DNA from 2 places in the Embleya australiensis genome. Region 2 is predicted to be linked to the other one. Evidence: riboswitches for the same ligand, from Rfam matches in the RefSeq annotation. Region 2 holds a riboswitch; the other holds the start of a gene.
What was found. Region 2 has a riboswitch for cobalamin ahead of ACMXN5_RS03700 (cob(I)yrinic acid a,c-diamide adenosyltransferase). Riboswitches for the same ligand answer to the same signal wherever they lie in the genome.

Region 1 (7,418 bases), on a different replicon from region 2:
ACCAGGGCCCAGCGGGTGCGTTCGACGTGGACGCCGACGGAACGGGCCGCGGTCTCGCCGAACGCGAACGCGTCGAGGTCCCGGGCGGCGGCGACCATGACCACGGTGCCGACGACGGCGACCGCGGTCAGGAAGACGGCCGTGTCCCACCGCACTCCGGCCACCGAACCCAGCGTCCACTCCATGACGCCGCGGGCGGCGTTGCGGTCGCCGAGGACGAGGACGACGAACGAGGTGTACGCGCCGCACAGCTGCCCGACCGCGATGCCGGCCAGCACGGTCCGCGAGGCCGGTAGCGTCCGGCTGTGTGCCCCGGCGAGGGTCAGCACGACGAGGACGGCGAGCAGGGCACCGACGAAGGCTGCCGCCGGGAGTGCGCCGACGACCGCGGTGCCGGAGGCTCCGACGCCGAGGACGATCACGGTGACCGCGCCGACGGCGGCGCCGTTGGAGATGCCGAGCAGGTAGGGGTCGGCCAGGTCGTTGCCGGTCAGGGTCTGCAGCACCGCGCCGCACACCGCGAGTCCCGCGCCGGTCGCGGCGGCCCCCAAAACGCGCGGCAGCCGCAGCTGCCAGACGATCCGGTCGTCGAGCGGTGTGACGTCGGTGCCGCCGAGACCGAGCCGGCGCAGGACCACCTCGGCCACGACGTGCGGTGGTTCGTGGACGGATCCCACGGCGAGGCCGAGCAGGACGGTGAACAGCAGCAGGAGCACGGCGGCGGCCAGGGCCACCGCCGCACGACCGCCTCCCGCGTGTCGGGCGACGGGGCGATCGGTCACGGTCACGGACGCGGTGCCAGGCCGCTCAGGGCGGCCGAAACCCGGACGGCCCCGTCGGCGAGCTGCACGCCGGGGGTCGACTCGGAGAACGGCACGACCACGAACGCCCGATTTCGGACGGCCTTGAGCTTGCTCAGGACGGGGTCGTGTTCGAGGTAGTCGATCTTGGACTGTGCGGTGTCCCAACCGGCGTCCGCGACCACGATGGCATCGGGGTCCGCCGCGACCACCTGCTCCCAGCTCGCGTTCTTCCAGCCGCCGGGCAGCGTGTCGAAGACGTTGCGGGCGCCGACGGCGTCGAGCACGAGCTGGGGTCCGCCGTGGCCCGCGCCGACGTACGGGGTCTTCGTACCCGAGTCGTACCAGAGCACGTTCAGGCCCTTGCCCGCCGACTTGGCCGTGACGTCGGCGAGTTGCCGCTGCTGCGCGTCCCGGATGGCGGCGGCGCGCGGTGCGACACCGAACACCTGGGCGACATCGGCCAATTCGTCCCATACCGCCTGGAAGGACACCGTCGCCGTCTGCTTGCCGTCGGCGCAACCCAGCGGCGACAGGTAGGTGCCGATGCCCTGGGAGCCCAGTTCGTCCCGCGTGCCCGCCACCTTGTCGGTGAACGCGCTGGAATAGGAGGCGTAGAGGAAATCCGGCCGCGCCGCGAGGAGTTTCTCCTTGGACGGGTACTTCTCGGAGAGCACCGGGACGGTGTCGTAGGCCGCCTTCCATTTGGCCGGGACCACGTCGTCCAGGTACGCCGTTCCGGCCATCCGGGTCTGCAGGTCGAGCGCCAGGGCGACTTCGGTGGCGCCCTGGTTGAGGGTGACCAGCCGGGCCGGCGGTGCGGTCACGGTGGTGGTGACGCCGCACCTGCTCACGCTCACCGGCGTCGGGTGGCCGCTCCCGGCCGCCGCGGCGGGCTTGTCGGGCTCGGGTGCACCCGTACACGCGCCGAGCGCGCCGACGAGCAGGAGCGCCGCGGCGGCTATGCCGGAGCGCATGGAGCGCCCGGCACGCCGGGGGTGCGGGGGACGGATGAAACGTTCGGCGCGAAACGGGCGCGCGGAAGCGCGGAACACGTGTTCTCCAACCCTCGTGGAACATGTCGCGCCGTGGCCGGTCTCCTGGCTTCCGCATCGACGCTCCGCGGCCGGCCTTCCCGGTTGGCTCGTTCCCGATCCATCCAGTGACCCCGACCGCTTTGGGGCGGTCGGCAAGGGCCGCGGGACTCCGCGGCTACAGTGGCGAGGGCCGCGCCGGCTTGAACCGGCTTCCCGTACACCACGGCGGCCACAGGCTACCAAACCGCTCGTCGCGCCTCGTCGCCCGCTCCGCCGCGCGGGTTCGGGGCGACGCCCGGCCGACCTCCGCCGTCCTGCGCTGACGGGGGGTGTGTCGGCGGGCGGGTGCGGTGCGTGGAATGTCCGGTGTGGGTGGTGCCGTTGCCGGTGGCGGGGACATTGGTGTGCCGTGTGGGATCGGCGACTGATAGTCCTTGGCGCGTGATCACTCCTTTTCAGGCGGCGTCCTTGCGTCGTTCCATACCCGGGGCCGTGGCTCTGTTGTTGGCCGCCGGGTGTACCGGGGGCTCCGGTGACAGTGCGTCGAACGCCGCCGCCGGCAAGCCGGTTCCCACCCCGGTGACGACCGGGACGGCCGTGGCCACCCCGCCGCCCGCGCCGCCGAAGCCCAAGGGAGCGGCGGACCCGGCACTGCACGCCTTCTACGAACAGAAGATTTCGTGGAAGGCGTGCACGGACGACCCGAAGACGAAGAAGAAGGACGAGAGCGAATTCCGGTGCGGGACCTTCAAGGTGCCGCTGGATTACACCGCTCCCGACGGCAAGTCGCTGGAGATCGCCGTCATGCAATACCCGGCCGCCAAGCCCGATCGGCGGATCGGCTCGCTCGTGTTGAATCCCGGCGGACCCGGGGGCTCGGGCCAGGACTTCGTCAAGTACGGGTTCGACGACTTCGACGGTCCTTTGCACGACCGCTACGACATCCTCGGCTTCGACCCGCGTGGCGTGGCCGACAGCGCGCCCGTACGGTGCCTGGACGACAAGGCCCGGGACGAGCGCAACGCCCGGGACTCGCCCCGCGATCCGGTCGAACGCAAGGCGCACAGCGAGCGCAGCGGCAAGGAGTTCTCCGCCGCGTGCCAGGCCGAGTCCGGCGAGCTGTTGCCGTTCGTGGGCACGCGCAACGCGGCTCGGGACATGGACGTCCTGCGCGCCGCGGTCGGTGACGACAAGCTCGACTACCTGGGCGTGTCGTACGGCACCTACCTCGGGACCATGTATCTGGACGAGTTCCCCGACCGCGCCGGCCACATGGTCCTGGACGCGGTGGTGGACCCGGCGGCCGACAAGCTCGACGCGAGCATCGACCAGATGGTCGGCTTCGAGCGCTCGTTCCGCGCGTTCGCCGCCGACTGCGCGGCCCGGGCGGGCTGTCCGCTGGGCGGCGACCCGGCCAAGGCCGCCGAGATCGGCGCGACCTTCCTCGACGCATTGCAGGACAAGCCCCTGCGCACCGCCTACGACGGCCGCAAGCTGACCTCCTCCCTCGGCTGGACCGGCACCACCAACCTGCTGTACGGCGACAAGGAAACCGCGTGGAAGTACCTGCGGGAGGCCCTGGCCCTGGCGATGAACAACAAGGACGGCAGCCACCTGCTGTTCTACGCCGACAACTACCTCGGCCGGGACGAGAAGGGTCACTACGACAACAGCTCGGACTCGCGCTCGGCGATACGCTGCGCCGACGGCGCCGCCCCGGCGCCCTCCCCCGAGCGGATCGAACAGGTCCTGGCGAAGCTCAAGGCGGAAGCTCCGCTGCTGTCCAAGGACACCGTCGCATCGGACATCGAGGGCCCCGGCTGCGAGTTCTGGCCGTACAAGACTCCCGAGCAGCCGCACGTGATCCGGGCCGAGGCCGCCGCGCCCGTCCTGGTGGTGGGCACCACCGGTGACCCGGCCACCCCGTACGCCGCATCCGAGAAACTGGCCAACGACCTCGCGCACGCGAGCCTGCTGACCCTCAAGGGTGAGGGCCACGGCGCGTTCGGCCGCAGCAAGTGCGTCGATGCGGCGGTGGCCGCCTACATCATCGAGGGCAGGCTGCCGCCCGCAGGCACGCAGTGCACCGACGGCAAGTAGCCGCCGACCGTTGCCGGGTGGGCGGGGATCCACGAACGACTTTTGGAGCTGGTTCGAATCGCTACCGAAATCCTCGCCCCGGCGTTGCCCGAGGGCGATACCGACGGGGCCGTCGTCAGGTGGTTCCGGCAGGCCGGAGACGCGGTCGGGCGCGGCGACCTCTTGGCGGAGGTGGAGACGGAGAAGGTCGTGATGGAGGTCGTGGCACCGGCCGACGGCGTACTGGGCGAGATCGTCGGGCGCCGAGGTGACACGGTCGTGTCCGGCGAGGTGCCCGGATCCATCGTGTAGACCGGCAACGCCTGCGCCCCGGTTCGAGGTCGTCAGGCGCGCCCGGCCGCGGCGAAGTGGCCCCGGGCCGTGGTGTCGGCGTGCGCGAACCAGGCCGCGCAGTCCTGCGCGGAGTGCGGGGTGAGCGAGGCGGCGGCGTCGTGGATGCGGGCGAGGGCTGCGGCGGCGCGGGAGCGTACGGCGGCGCGGTCGATGCCGACCAGTCTCCCGGCGCGCTTGCGGATCCGGCCGCCGACCAGCACCGTGTCCACGTCGGCGGCGGTCGATTGCAGGACGACCGTGCCGACGGGCGGGCCGGCCGGGACGAGGTCCATGCGCGGCTTGACCACGATGACGTCGGCCTGCTTGCCGGGGGTGAGGGAGCCGACCCGGTCGCCGAGCCCGAGCGCCTCGGCGGAGCCGCGGGTGGCCCAGGTCAGGGCGTCGTGGACGGACAGGTCCAGGGCGGCGGGCATGCCCCCGGCGCGATGTACCCGGTGGTTGTCGAGGGCGCGTTGATGCTGGAGTCCCAGGCGCATCTGGCTGAAGAGGTCGCCGGAGCCGACGGCGACGATGTCGGTGCTGATTCCGGGCAGGATGCCGTGGTCGAGGCAGGCGCGGAACGGCGGGTGGCCCATGCCCATCTGCATCTCGGTCTCGGGGGCGATGGTGACCCTGCCGCCGGTGTCGGCGAGCAGTCGCCATTCGGAGTCGTCCAGTGCCGGGCAGTGGATGTGCAGGTGGCCCGGGAACAGCAGTCGATGGTGGTGCAACTCGTGCAGGCCGCGCAGCAGTACCGAGTTGGGCGCGGCCCCGGTGTGGGAGGCGATCAGGACGTCGAGGTCGCGGGCGAGTCGGATCTCGGCGGCGGTGTCGGCGAAGGCGATGGTGCCGAAGTCGCTCAGCAACATCGCCATGTCGCCGAGGCCGCCGGCCCCGGGCAGCAGTTCGCGGCGCACCCGGGCGGCGTCGGCGAGACGGTCGGCGTGTGCCGCGAAACCGGCCGGCCGGAAGTCGAAGGACTGGATGCCGTAGGCGTACACGAAGCGGACGCCGGCCTCGCGCAACCCGGCGACACCCGCCGCGGCGTGGTCCGGCGTGTTGACGCAGTCGCAACAGTCGAGGATGGTCGTCACCCCGGCGTCGAGGGCTTCGAGGGCCCCGACGAGCGCCGCCGTCCCGAGGTCTTCGGCGGTGACGATCGAGCCGATGCCGTGGAAGGTGTTGCCGAGGAATTCCGGCAGCGACTGGTCGCCGCTGTGCGCCCGCAGCAGCGACATCCAGGTGTGGCGGTGGCTGTCGACCATGCCCGGGAGCACGAAGCCGCCTTCGGCGTCGACGCGTTCGGCATCGATGCCGGCGAACTCGCGGGCGTCGCGGGCCACGGCCGCTATGCGGTCGTCCTCGATCAGCACCGCCGCGTCCGGGAGTTCGCCGATCGCCGCGTCCGCGCTGATGATGTGCCCGGTGATGATGGTGCGTGTACCGCTCACGTCCGCCTGCCTTCGCCGAGGGGGTGTTCCGGAGGCACCATCGTGGGCGTCGGCCCGCCGGTGCGACCAATACCTGTTCCCCGTCGGGGTATAGCGATCGAGTATGGCTCCTCGGCCGCCCGTCACCACCACAGGATGTCGTTGCGTCCGCCCCAGGAATCCAGCCAGGACAGATCGGCGACGCGAGCCGCCAGGAACGCCGACTGCTCCCGCAGGTGACGCAGCATCAACTGCGCCGAGGGGGTCGGCTGCGGCTTCGCGGGCAGCGTGACGCCGACCTCGTGACGTACGCCCGCCAGCGTCAGCGGGAGTCGGGTGATCCCGGTGTCCGCCACCGCGACGGAGTGCGGCAGCACCGCCAGCATGTCCGCGTCCCGCACGAGCGCGCCGACCGTCAGGATCGACGTGCACTCCACGATGTCGTCGGGCATCACCAGGCCCGCGTGGCGGAAGGCCTGTTCCAGTTCGGCGCGCAGCGCGGTCTGTTCGAGCGGGACGACCCAGGGGTGGCCCACCAGGTCGCCCAGCGTCGGCTCGACGACGTCGCACGCGGGGTGTCCGACCCGGGCGACCACGTCGACCGGCTCGCTGTACAGCCTGACCTGACGCAGGTCGGGGTGGTCGTCGATGGGGTTGAGCCGGCCGACGATGAGGTCGATTTCGCCCTCGCGCAGCAGCGGCAGGTGCGTGTCGAACGGGGCCTCGCGAACGATGACGCGGATACCGGGTCGCAGCCGTTTGAGCCCCGCGATTGCCTTGGGCAGCAGGACGTTGGACCCGGCCAGGAGCGTACCGACGGTGACCGTGCCGACCTGACCGTCGACCAGGCCCTCGATCCGGTCGCCCGCCCGGCGCAGCTCGGCGAGCACGGCGCGGGCGTGTTCGAGAAAGGCCTCACCGAACAGCGTCGGGGTCACCCCGCGTGGTCCCCGGATGAACAGGTCCACGCCGAGGATGTGCTCGCTCTCGCGCAGCCCGCGGGTGACGGCGGGCTGCGCGAGGTGGAGGGTCTTGGCGGCGCGAAGCACGCTGCCGTGGTCGGCGATGGCGCAGATCAGCACCAGGTGGCGCAGCTTGAGACGACCGTTGAGCAGGTCCATGGCACCGCCTTCATGTCACGGGGGTGGTGCTCGGCGGTCTCTGCTCGGCGGGCGGCCACGATGTCGCGGATCATATCGTCTCGGGTTCGGCGCCCCCGTGGCAGAAGCACGGCTTGAGCGAGGGCGGCAACTTCTCGAACGCGCCACCGAGGGCCATGCCGAGGATGCCCGGATGGGTTTCGGCGGGCATGCCGACGAGCCACTGGAGCACGTGGCCGGACATGCGCTCGGGGGCGAGCAAGTGCCACGGTGCCGGTGCCGTCCGCCTGCACGCGCGGCCAGGGCTCGTCCGCATCGGTGAGGATGCGGCTCTCCGCGCGGCTGATCGGCGGAAAGACGTGCGTATGAACGTCGATGACCGTCACGGGACCTCGGTGGTCCCGGATGCTTCGGCGCGCCCGTGGCGCGGTCGTTGTTCGACCCGGGAGTACGCGCCCCAGGGGCCGTGCGACGCGGCGTGCGCGGCCTCCCGGGGCCGGTCACAGGGCGTCGATGAGGCGCGACAGCGCCCGTGAGATCGGGCTCGCCGGATCGGCCAGATCCAGCACCACGTCGAAGTGGTTGCGACCCGGAACCACCGTCGGCTCGACGCCCCAGTGCGCCGCGAACTCGCGTGAC
Region 2 (7,418 bases):
AGACCAGCGCGATGTCCCACGATGCGATGCCCTCGATGGCACGCGGGCTGCGCACCATTCCGTGCTCCAGGAGCCAGGCCGCGTGATGTGTCGCGGCTCGGTCCACGTCAGGGCTCACTCGTCGAGTGAACGGAATCCGGAACACGCCAGGCCGCACGGGAGCTGTCCGCTCCAGCAGGATGGGGTTGAGTTGAGGGTCCATGCCGTCCTCCTTGGCCAAGTGGTGAGTGGTGGCATCAATCCCGGCGAAGGTGCCGCCGTCAGCGGCCCTGCCGTAGCCCTGGCGACCCTGTCGACCGTCACACGCTCGTCCTCGCCTTCGCTCCCCGGGGTCGCCCGGGTTTTCGATCGGCGAGGCCCCCGAGCTCGAGGTCCATCGGGGCGCGAGATCGGCAGTGATCCGGGTTGAACGTTGGCAAACAGCACGGGGCGGGACCACCACTGGGCAGCCCCGCCCGAACCGCTCATCGGATCACCTGCTGACGGCGGACGCCGCCTTCTGCCGCGCCCCGGTGCCGACACGGTGGCAAGGGGCTTCACGAGGTGAAGAAGGCTCCCGAAAACTGCTGGGGGTCATCGAAGTTCACCGCGGCTTTCGGCGGCATCTGGTGTGTGGCGCCGTCCTCGGTGAACAACTCGGCAGTGAACCTCGTGTTGTTCCGGGCGGAACGGGCGGTGAACGGCTCGCTCAACGATGCGCGGCCTCCACCGACGCCGGTCGCCGACACGGACACCGTGTCGCCGCCTTGGTCGGGCTCGCTGTAGAGGTCCACAGACCCAAGGCCTGTCATGACTCCTCCTTCTCGGCCGCAGCCGCGGCAAAGCCGACGGCGACGTGGACGCTGCGCAGGCGCACGGCTGTCCTTTCGATCGTTCTCAGGCGACCCGACTGTCGACGGGTTCCGACCGCAGCGCTGCCGAGGGGCTGCGGCGCGCTGGACCGCGGCCGGCGCCGGGGCCGGCGTGCGGACACCCGTGATCTCGATGTCGCCGGCGTGCGGCGGCCCGGTCGGCGATGGCGGCCTGCTCCGCCGGGTCAACCGCGAGACCCCACCGGGCCTTCATCGCGACCGGGTCCGCCAAGTACGTGCAGTCGTACGGCTGATACGGCGGCACCCACTCACGGACGTCCTCGTCGGCCTTGGCTCGGTTCGTCACGGCCGACACCGCGATCGGCAGCCGGTCGTCACCCAAGTCGTTCGCGTGCTGCGCGCGCTCCCTCGGCGTCCACGCGCTCGCGCCGCTGTCCCACGCCTCGGCCGACGCGGCCGTCGCCGGTGCGGAGCACACCACTGCGGACAGCGCTGCCGCGGCGGCAGCAGCGGACCGGCAACGCAGTGGAAGACGCATCCGACTCCCATCCATACGATTCGTTGGTTCGGGTAGTCGTACAGGCCCGCGCCACTCCGAGTCGAGTCAGGCGCGCGGGCGTTCACCCGCCCGGACGACGAGGTGCCCGCACTTGGGCGACGCAGGCTGTACGGTCACCCCGACGGGTGGATGTGTGTGAATGGGGGACCCCGGCGCGCCAGTCGACGGGATTGAAGAGGGCCTCTGGTGCCCTGGACGGTGCGGTGCATTCGAAGGTACCGGTGGCGGCGTCGGCCGAGCCGGGCAGGGAGAGCATCGGGAGTGCGGTGCCGGTGCCGGTGCCGGCGCGGGTGCGGGCGCGGGCTCACACCAGTTTGTCGCCGGCCGCGTCGAGCGCGGGCGACAGGCTGCGGTATCCCTGCCCGAACTCTCGGGGAGCGGTCCAGGAGCCGCTGAGGCCGTCACCGGGGCGGTGTGTCCACAACACTTTCTGGTGTCCGGCGTAGGAGACGAACAAGCCGCGCCCGGGGGTCCAGGCGACCGCGGGGCGGTGTGGGTCCTGTGGATGTCCGGGAAGTGAGCATTGCCGAGGGCGGCCAGGTGTAGCGGCGAAGACATCCGGCGGGGCCCCGGCTTGGACTTTTTCCCTGGTCAGCGCCTCTTGAACACCGTCGGGACGACAGGATTTGGACCTGCGACCCGTTGACCTCCAGCGCCCGAACGGGCGTTCTTGCCGTGCCCGTTGGTGCAGAAGCCTTGGGCTGGACGCTTTCCTGTCCGGGTGTCATGGGGATAGTCGATGCCGCGTGATCCCCAATCCGTGAGAGGGCCGTGAGAGGGCCGTGAGATAGGTGCTGTTGTCGCGACATGCTCGCCGCCTCGGGAGGAGGGGCCCGGGGACCGACGCCCGCACCTGTCGAGGTAGCGGCCACCGTGTCGACGGTGGCCGCTACCTCGTTCGGTCAGGGTGTGGTGGGGCAGTGCAGTGTGGGGGTGTTCCGGTGAGCGCCCGCACTGCTCAGGTCGGCGAAGCCGGTGCCGGCCAGGCCGAGGACCGCCTGAGCGGTGGCCCTGGTGGCGGTGGCCGGGTTGTACCCGCCGGCGTCGTAGGCGATCGCGCCTCGCGTGGCCGTGGATGCCGGGCAACCGACCTGACGTTCGGTCAGGAAATGCCGGGCGGCCAGGCCCGGTATCACGCGCCAGGACGAGAGCAGGGCCTGGGCGGCCAGGCCGGTGCTGTTGGCGTTCGAGGTGGTGGCGCCCACCGTACCGAAGCCGCCGTCGGAAAGCTGGTGTGAGGCGAGCCAGTTCAGTCCGGCTGTCGCTTCCTGGTGGCGCCCGGTGGCGGCCAGCGCCTGCACGCTCATCGCGGTCGAGTCGGCGTCGCTGGTGCAGGTGGACAGACCGTAGTCGAGGGGGAATCCGCCGTCGGCGCAGTGTGCGTCGGCCAGGAAGTCCACCGCGGCGGCGGGGGCGCCGGCCGGAGTGCGGTCGAGCGCCAGGAGTGCGAGGGACTGGCTGAAGGCGTTGCTGTAGTCGCCCCACGGCGAGGTGTCGGTGAAGCGGCCGGAAGGCTTTTGCAACGAGCGCAGCCGGGCCGGGAGGTCCACGCCGCCGAACGAGGTGGGGTCGACACCGCGTACCTCGGCGGCGAGGAGGGTCTTGGCGGTGGCTCCGGCGTAGGCGTTGGTGGTGCCGTCGCCGATGTACCCGGACAGGATCTCCGGGCGGGCGAGCCACGTGGTGGCCTTGGCCCCGTTGTCGTCGGCGACCCCGGCGGCGGCGAATGCGAAGATCGCGTCGATCGTCAGGCCCTGGTCGGGGTAGGTCACTCCGTCGAAGGTGGTCTCGAAGCGTTCGCCGTCGACGAGTTGCCGGGCCAGCCATCCCGCCGCGGCCTGGGTGCGGTTGCCGGAGAGTATGGACACGTTTGCCTGGGGCGTCGTGTCGGTCGTCGGCGGTGCCGCCACGGCGGTGGACGGGATCAGGGCGGCCGTACCGGCGAGGGCCAGTCCGCCGAACAGCGCGGCGATCCGGCGTCCGGGTCGGGTGAGCGTCATCACAGTGCCTTTCCGGGCCCATGGCACGGCGGACCCGGGAGACCCGGCGGCCGAGCGGGCACACCGACGGCGGCACCGTCCCGACGCACGGGTCGCTGGGGCTCCGTCCCGCGGACCACGACGGGGATGGGAGACGAACACTCCGGCGGCGGGCATTCGGGCTCGCCGTCGGGAGGGACGGATCACCGCTGCGGGTCAGCGCCGGATTCACACCGGACTTCCCCCGTCGTCGGAGCTACTGCGGGTCGTCGCACAAGACGATCGAACAGATGAAGACGCCCGGAATCGGTACGTCGACTGCTCAGACCTGCAGATCCCGCACTCTACGGATCGCTCACTCCGGAAGGAACTCCCTTTCCGGCCAACAAGATCGCCGGCACATGAAGGATGGATCCGGCACTGGGCCGAGACGCGCACGACGCGGAACCCGGAAATCCTTCTTGGGGCTTCGGTACCTGCCTGCACGCCGACCTGGGGTGCGACGGTCCGACGGTCTCAGTACGCGCGACAGATTGGTCGACACAGGGGCATGTCGAACGGGTCGGCGTCCGAAGCGGATGAGGTTCCGGGTCGGGTCTGGTGCCGGCGAGGGCCGCGTGTCATGCTGTGGCCTGCTGTGCGACGGCGAAGCCGAGGAAACCGGTGTGATTCCGGTGCGGTCCCGCCACTGTGATCGGGGAGCGACTCCCGTCAAGGCCACGGCCCCGCTTCGGGGTTGGAAGGCCGGGGGAAGTGTTGATCCGAGAGCCAGGAGACTCACGTCGTCGCCACCTCGACACAACCGGGGCGGATTTCCCCGAGAGAGGCCGGTGGTTCGCCATGTCTGTGGTGCTGAGCCGTATCTACACTCGCACGGGCGACGCGGGCACGACCGCGTTGGGCGACAACTCCCGTGTCCGTAAGACCGATCCTCGGATCGTCGCCTATGCCGACACCGACGAGACCAACGCCGCCATCGGCGTGGCGCTCGCGCTGGGCTGCCTGGACGCGGAGTTGCGGAACGTCCTGGAAGGCATCCAGCACGACCTGTTCGACGTGGGCGCGGACCTGTGCGCTCCGATCCGCGACGGAGACGAACGCCTGCGGGTCCGAGACGAGGACGTATCCCGCCTCGAGCGTCTGTGCGACACGTTCAACGAACGGCTCGAGCCCTTGCGGTCGTTCGTACTGCCGGGCGGTACACCCGGTGCGGCGCTCCTGCACACGGCGCGGACGGCCGCACGCCGGGCGGAACGCTCGGCGTGGGCGCTGGTCGACACGGACACGGAGTTGTCCGGCGGCGAGGCGGCGACGGTGAACCCGGTGTGCGTCCGCTATCTGAACCGTTTGTCGGACCTGCTCTTCATTCTCGCGCGGTTGGCCAACGACGGCGGGCGCGGCGACGTGCTGTGGAGTCCCGGCCGCAACCGCTGACATCGGGCCGCCACCGTTCCGCCGGCGATATCGCACCGGTCCTCGACAGCCGTGGCGGCACGAACGACTCGCTCGGGAGCCAACCGAATTGCGTTCCCGGACTTGCCACCCGGCCGCCGCCGCGGCCGGGTGGCAAGGCTACGGTCGCGGTGACCGGATCCCGCGGCTCGGCGCCGGCCGAAGGCTCCGAGGAGCTCTCCCCCATGCGCTCCTGTGCGCCCCTGCGCGGGCACTTGCCCCGCCGGTCGACCCCGAACATCTCCCTGTCGGCCGGCGTCGCCGACACACAACGCACATCCGACGCGCCCAGGCCGGACGCGCATCGCGGGGTTCCACGCCCATCGTCGAGACGCGTCGCCCTATGAGGTGCCCCACCGGTTCATGAGCAGCTCGCGCGCGGGCGGGGGGCACAAGGCAGAGGTGGTAGGCGCCACCTACGGAACGCAGCTATGGAGCGGGCTTCGTCCGCTTGGTGGTGGTCGCGGTATCGGCCTGCGTAGGGCCGTGGTCGGCCGGGGCGGGGTCGAACACGATCGGTGCCTCGAACGCGGCCTTGCGGGATGCGCGCCGCAGGGCGGCCAGTACCGCCGGGCCGACGAGGACGATCGCGACGCAGTTGGTGATGGCGCGGCCGGTGTCCCATCCGAAGGTCGAGGTGAGCACGGTGAACACGAAGAACCGGCGCAGGTTGTCGAGGATGTCGTCGCCGGGGACGAACGCGGGGCCGACCATGGATTCGGAGTCGGCGAGGAACGGCCAGAACCACATGTTCATGAGGAACCCGAACGCGTAGGCGGCGAAGACGCCGTAGCAGGCGAGCATGACGATCTCACGCCGCCCCCGGACGCGTCGGGGCAGCAGCCCCGCGCCGAGTCCGACCCAGGCCGAGGCCAGCATCTGAAACGGCAACCACGGGCCGACGCCGGCGGTCAGCAGGGCGGATGCGAACAGTGAGGTGCAGCCGAGTACGAACCCGAATCCAGGGCCGAACACTCGCCCGGCCAGGACGAGCATGAAGAACACCGTCTCGATCCCGGCGGTGCCGGCGCCCAGCGGACGCAGTGCCGCGTTGATCGCGGAGAGCACGCCGAGCATGGCCAGCGCCTTGGAGTCGAGCCCGCCGCTGGTGAGTTCGGCCAGCACCACCGCGACCACGAACGGCAGCGTGACGGCGAAGACCAGCGGCGCGTCGCCCGAGTGCGCCGCCGATTCGGGGGAGGGGGAGGCGAACAGCGGCCACAGGAACATGGCCAGGCCCGCGATCGAGGCGATGGCGAGCACGATCGCGGTACGCGCGGTGATCCGGATCGCGTTGACGCGTTTGCGCGTGTCGGTGACGATCGTCATCCGGTGGGCTCCCTGTCTGCGGCGGATGCGCGAGCGTCGCGTGCGGTCGGGACGCCGTCCTCGGAGGCGAACTCCCGGCCGCTGATGTCCGTATCCGCGAGGGCGTTGCCGACGTCGGTGACGGTCAGCCATTCGGCCGGTGCGAGGATCTTGGCCACCTGGGGTGCGAACGCGGGCGAGGAGACGACGACTTCGGCGGTCGGACCGTCGGCGACGATGTCGCCTTCGGCCATCACCACCACGCGGTCGGCGACCTGGGCGACGAATTCGACGTCGTGTGTGGCCAGTACGATCGCCCGCCCGGCGTCGGCGAGTTCGCGCACCACCCGGACGAACCGCCGCTTCGCGTGGTAGTCGAGGCCGCGCGTCGGTTCGTCCAGCAGCACCACCTGTGGCGCGGCGACCAGCTGGATGGCGAGTACCAGGGCGAGGCGCTGCCCCTCGGAGACGTCGCGCGGGTGCAGGGTGCCGTCGATCCCCGGCGCGATGCGATCGAGCAGCGCCCGGCACGCACCGGCTTCGGCGCCGGATTCCCGGTCCGCCTCGGCGCATTCGGCGTCCACGGTCTCCAGGTAGAGCAGGTCGCCGGGAGTCTGCGGGACAAGACCGACCAGCGCGCGAGCCCGCTTCGGCTCGGCCCGGCCCGGATCGGTCCCCGCCACGTCCACGGTGCCGCCCTGGCGGGGACCGGAGCCTTGGAGGGCCCACAGCAGCGAGGATTTGCCGGAGCCGTTGCGGCCCATCAGGGCGGTGACCTGGCCGGCCGGCAACTCCAGGTCGAGGCCGCGTACGGCGATCACGTCGCCGTAGCGCACGATGATGCGCCGCGCGGTCAGCAGCGGGTCGGCCGAGGAGTGGGCCGATCGTGGTCCGGGCGGGGTACAGTCCGCCAACCGCGCTCGCAGCGGTGCGGCCAGGCGGCGGGCGTCGCGGACCGACAGCGGCAGCGGCGACCAGCCGGCGAGCCGCCCGAGTTCGACCACGGGCGGGGCGATGTCGCAGGTCTCCAGGATTTCGGCGGGCGCCCCGTCGCGCACGGTGCGGTCGCCGGGCAGGTGGACGAGCCGGTCGGCGTACTGCACGACCCGTTCCATGCGGTGTTCGGCGACGATCGCGGTGATCCCGAGGTCGTGCACGAGCCTGGTGATCGCGGCCAGGACGTCCTCGGCGGCGGTCGGGTCGAGTGCCGAGGTCGGCTCGTCCAGGACCAGTACTCGGGGGTGCGCGGTCAACACCGAGCCGATCGCGACCCGCTGCTGCTGGCCGCCGGAGAGCGTGCGCAGCGGG

Region 1: it holds a riboswitch for cobalamin, as region 2 does, so the genes downstream of both, ACMXN5_RS33275 (ABC transporter substrate-binding protein) here and ACMXN5_RS03700 (cob(I)yrinic acid a,c-diamide adenosyltransferase) in region 2, are expected to answer to the same signal.

What each region holds. Positions count from the first base shown of each region.
Region 1 is NZ_CP182423.1:692,006-699,423, forward strand. Features, by position in the region: gene ACMXN5_RS33270 (FecCD family ABC transporter permease) at 1-788, opposite strand, end outside; gene ACMXN5_RS33275 (ABC transporter substrate-binding protein) at 785-1,777, opposite strand; cobalamin riboswitch at 1,874-2,086, opposite strand; gene ACMXN5_RS33280 (alpha/beta hydrolase) at 2,330-3,937, shown strand; gene ACMXN5_RS33285 (biotin/lipoyl-containing protein) at 3,980-4,228, shown strand; gene ACMXN5_RS33290 (amidohydrolase family protein) at 4,261-5,700, opposite strand; gene ACMXN5_RS33295 (LysR substrate-binding domain-containing protein) at 5,823-6,800, opposite strand; gene ACMXN5_RS33300 (hypothetical protein) at 6,871-7,023, opposite strand; gene ACMXN5_RS33305 (alpha/beta hydrolase) at 7,280-7,418, opposite strand, start outside.
Region 2 is NZ_CP182422.1:885,320-892,737, reverse strand. Features, by position in the region: gene ACMXN5_RS03725 (terpene synthase family protein) at 1-202, opposite strand, end outside; gene ACMXN5_RS03720 (hypothetical protein) at 537-791, opposite strand; gene ACMXN5_RS03715 (hypothetical protein) at 877-1,350, opposite strand; gene ACMXN5_RS03710 (hypothetical protein) at 1,676-1,798, opposite strand; gene ACMXN5_RS03705 (prenyltransferase/squalene oxidase repeat-containing protein) at 2,274-3,371, opposite strand; cobalamin riboswitch at 3,502-3,636, opposite strand; cobalamin riboswitch at 4,004-4,129, shown strand; gene ACMXN5_RS03700 (cob(I)yrinic acid a,c-diamide adenosyltransferase) at 4,191-4,784, shown strand; gene ACMXN5_RS03695 (ECF transporter S component) at 5,232-6,131, opposite strand; gene ACMXN5_RS03690 (ABC transporter ATP-binding protein) at 6,128-7,418, opposite strand, start outside.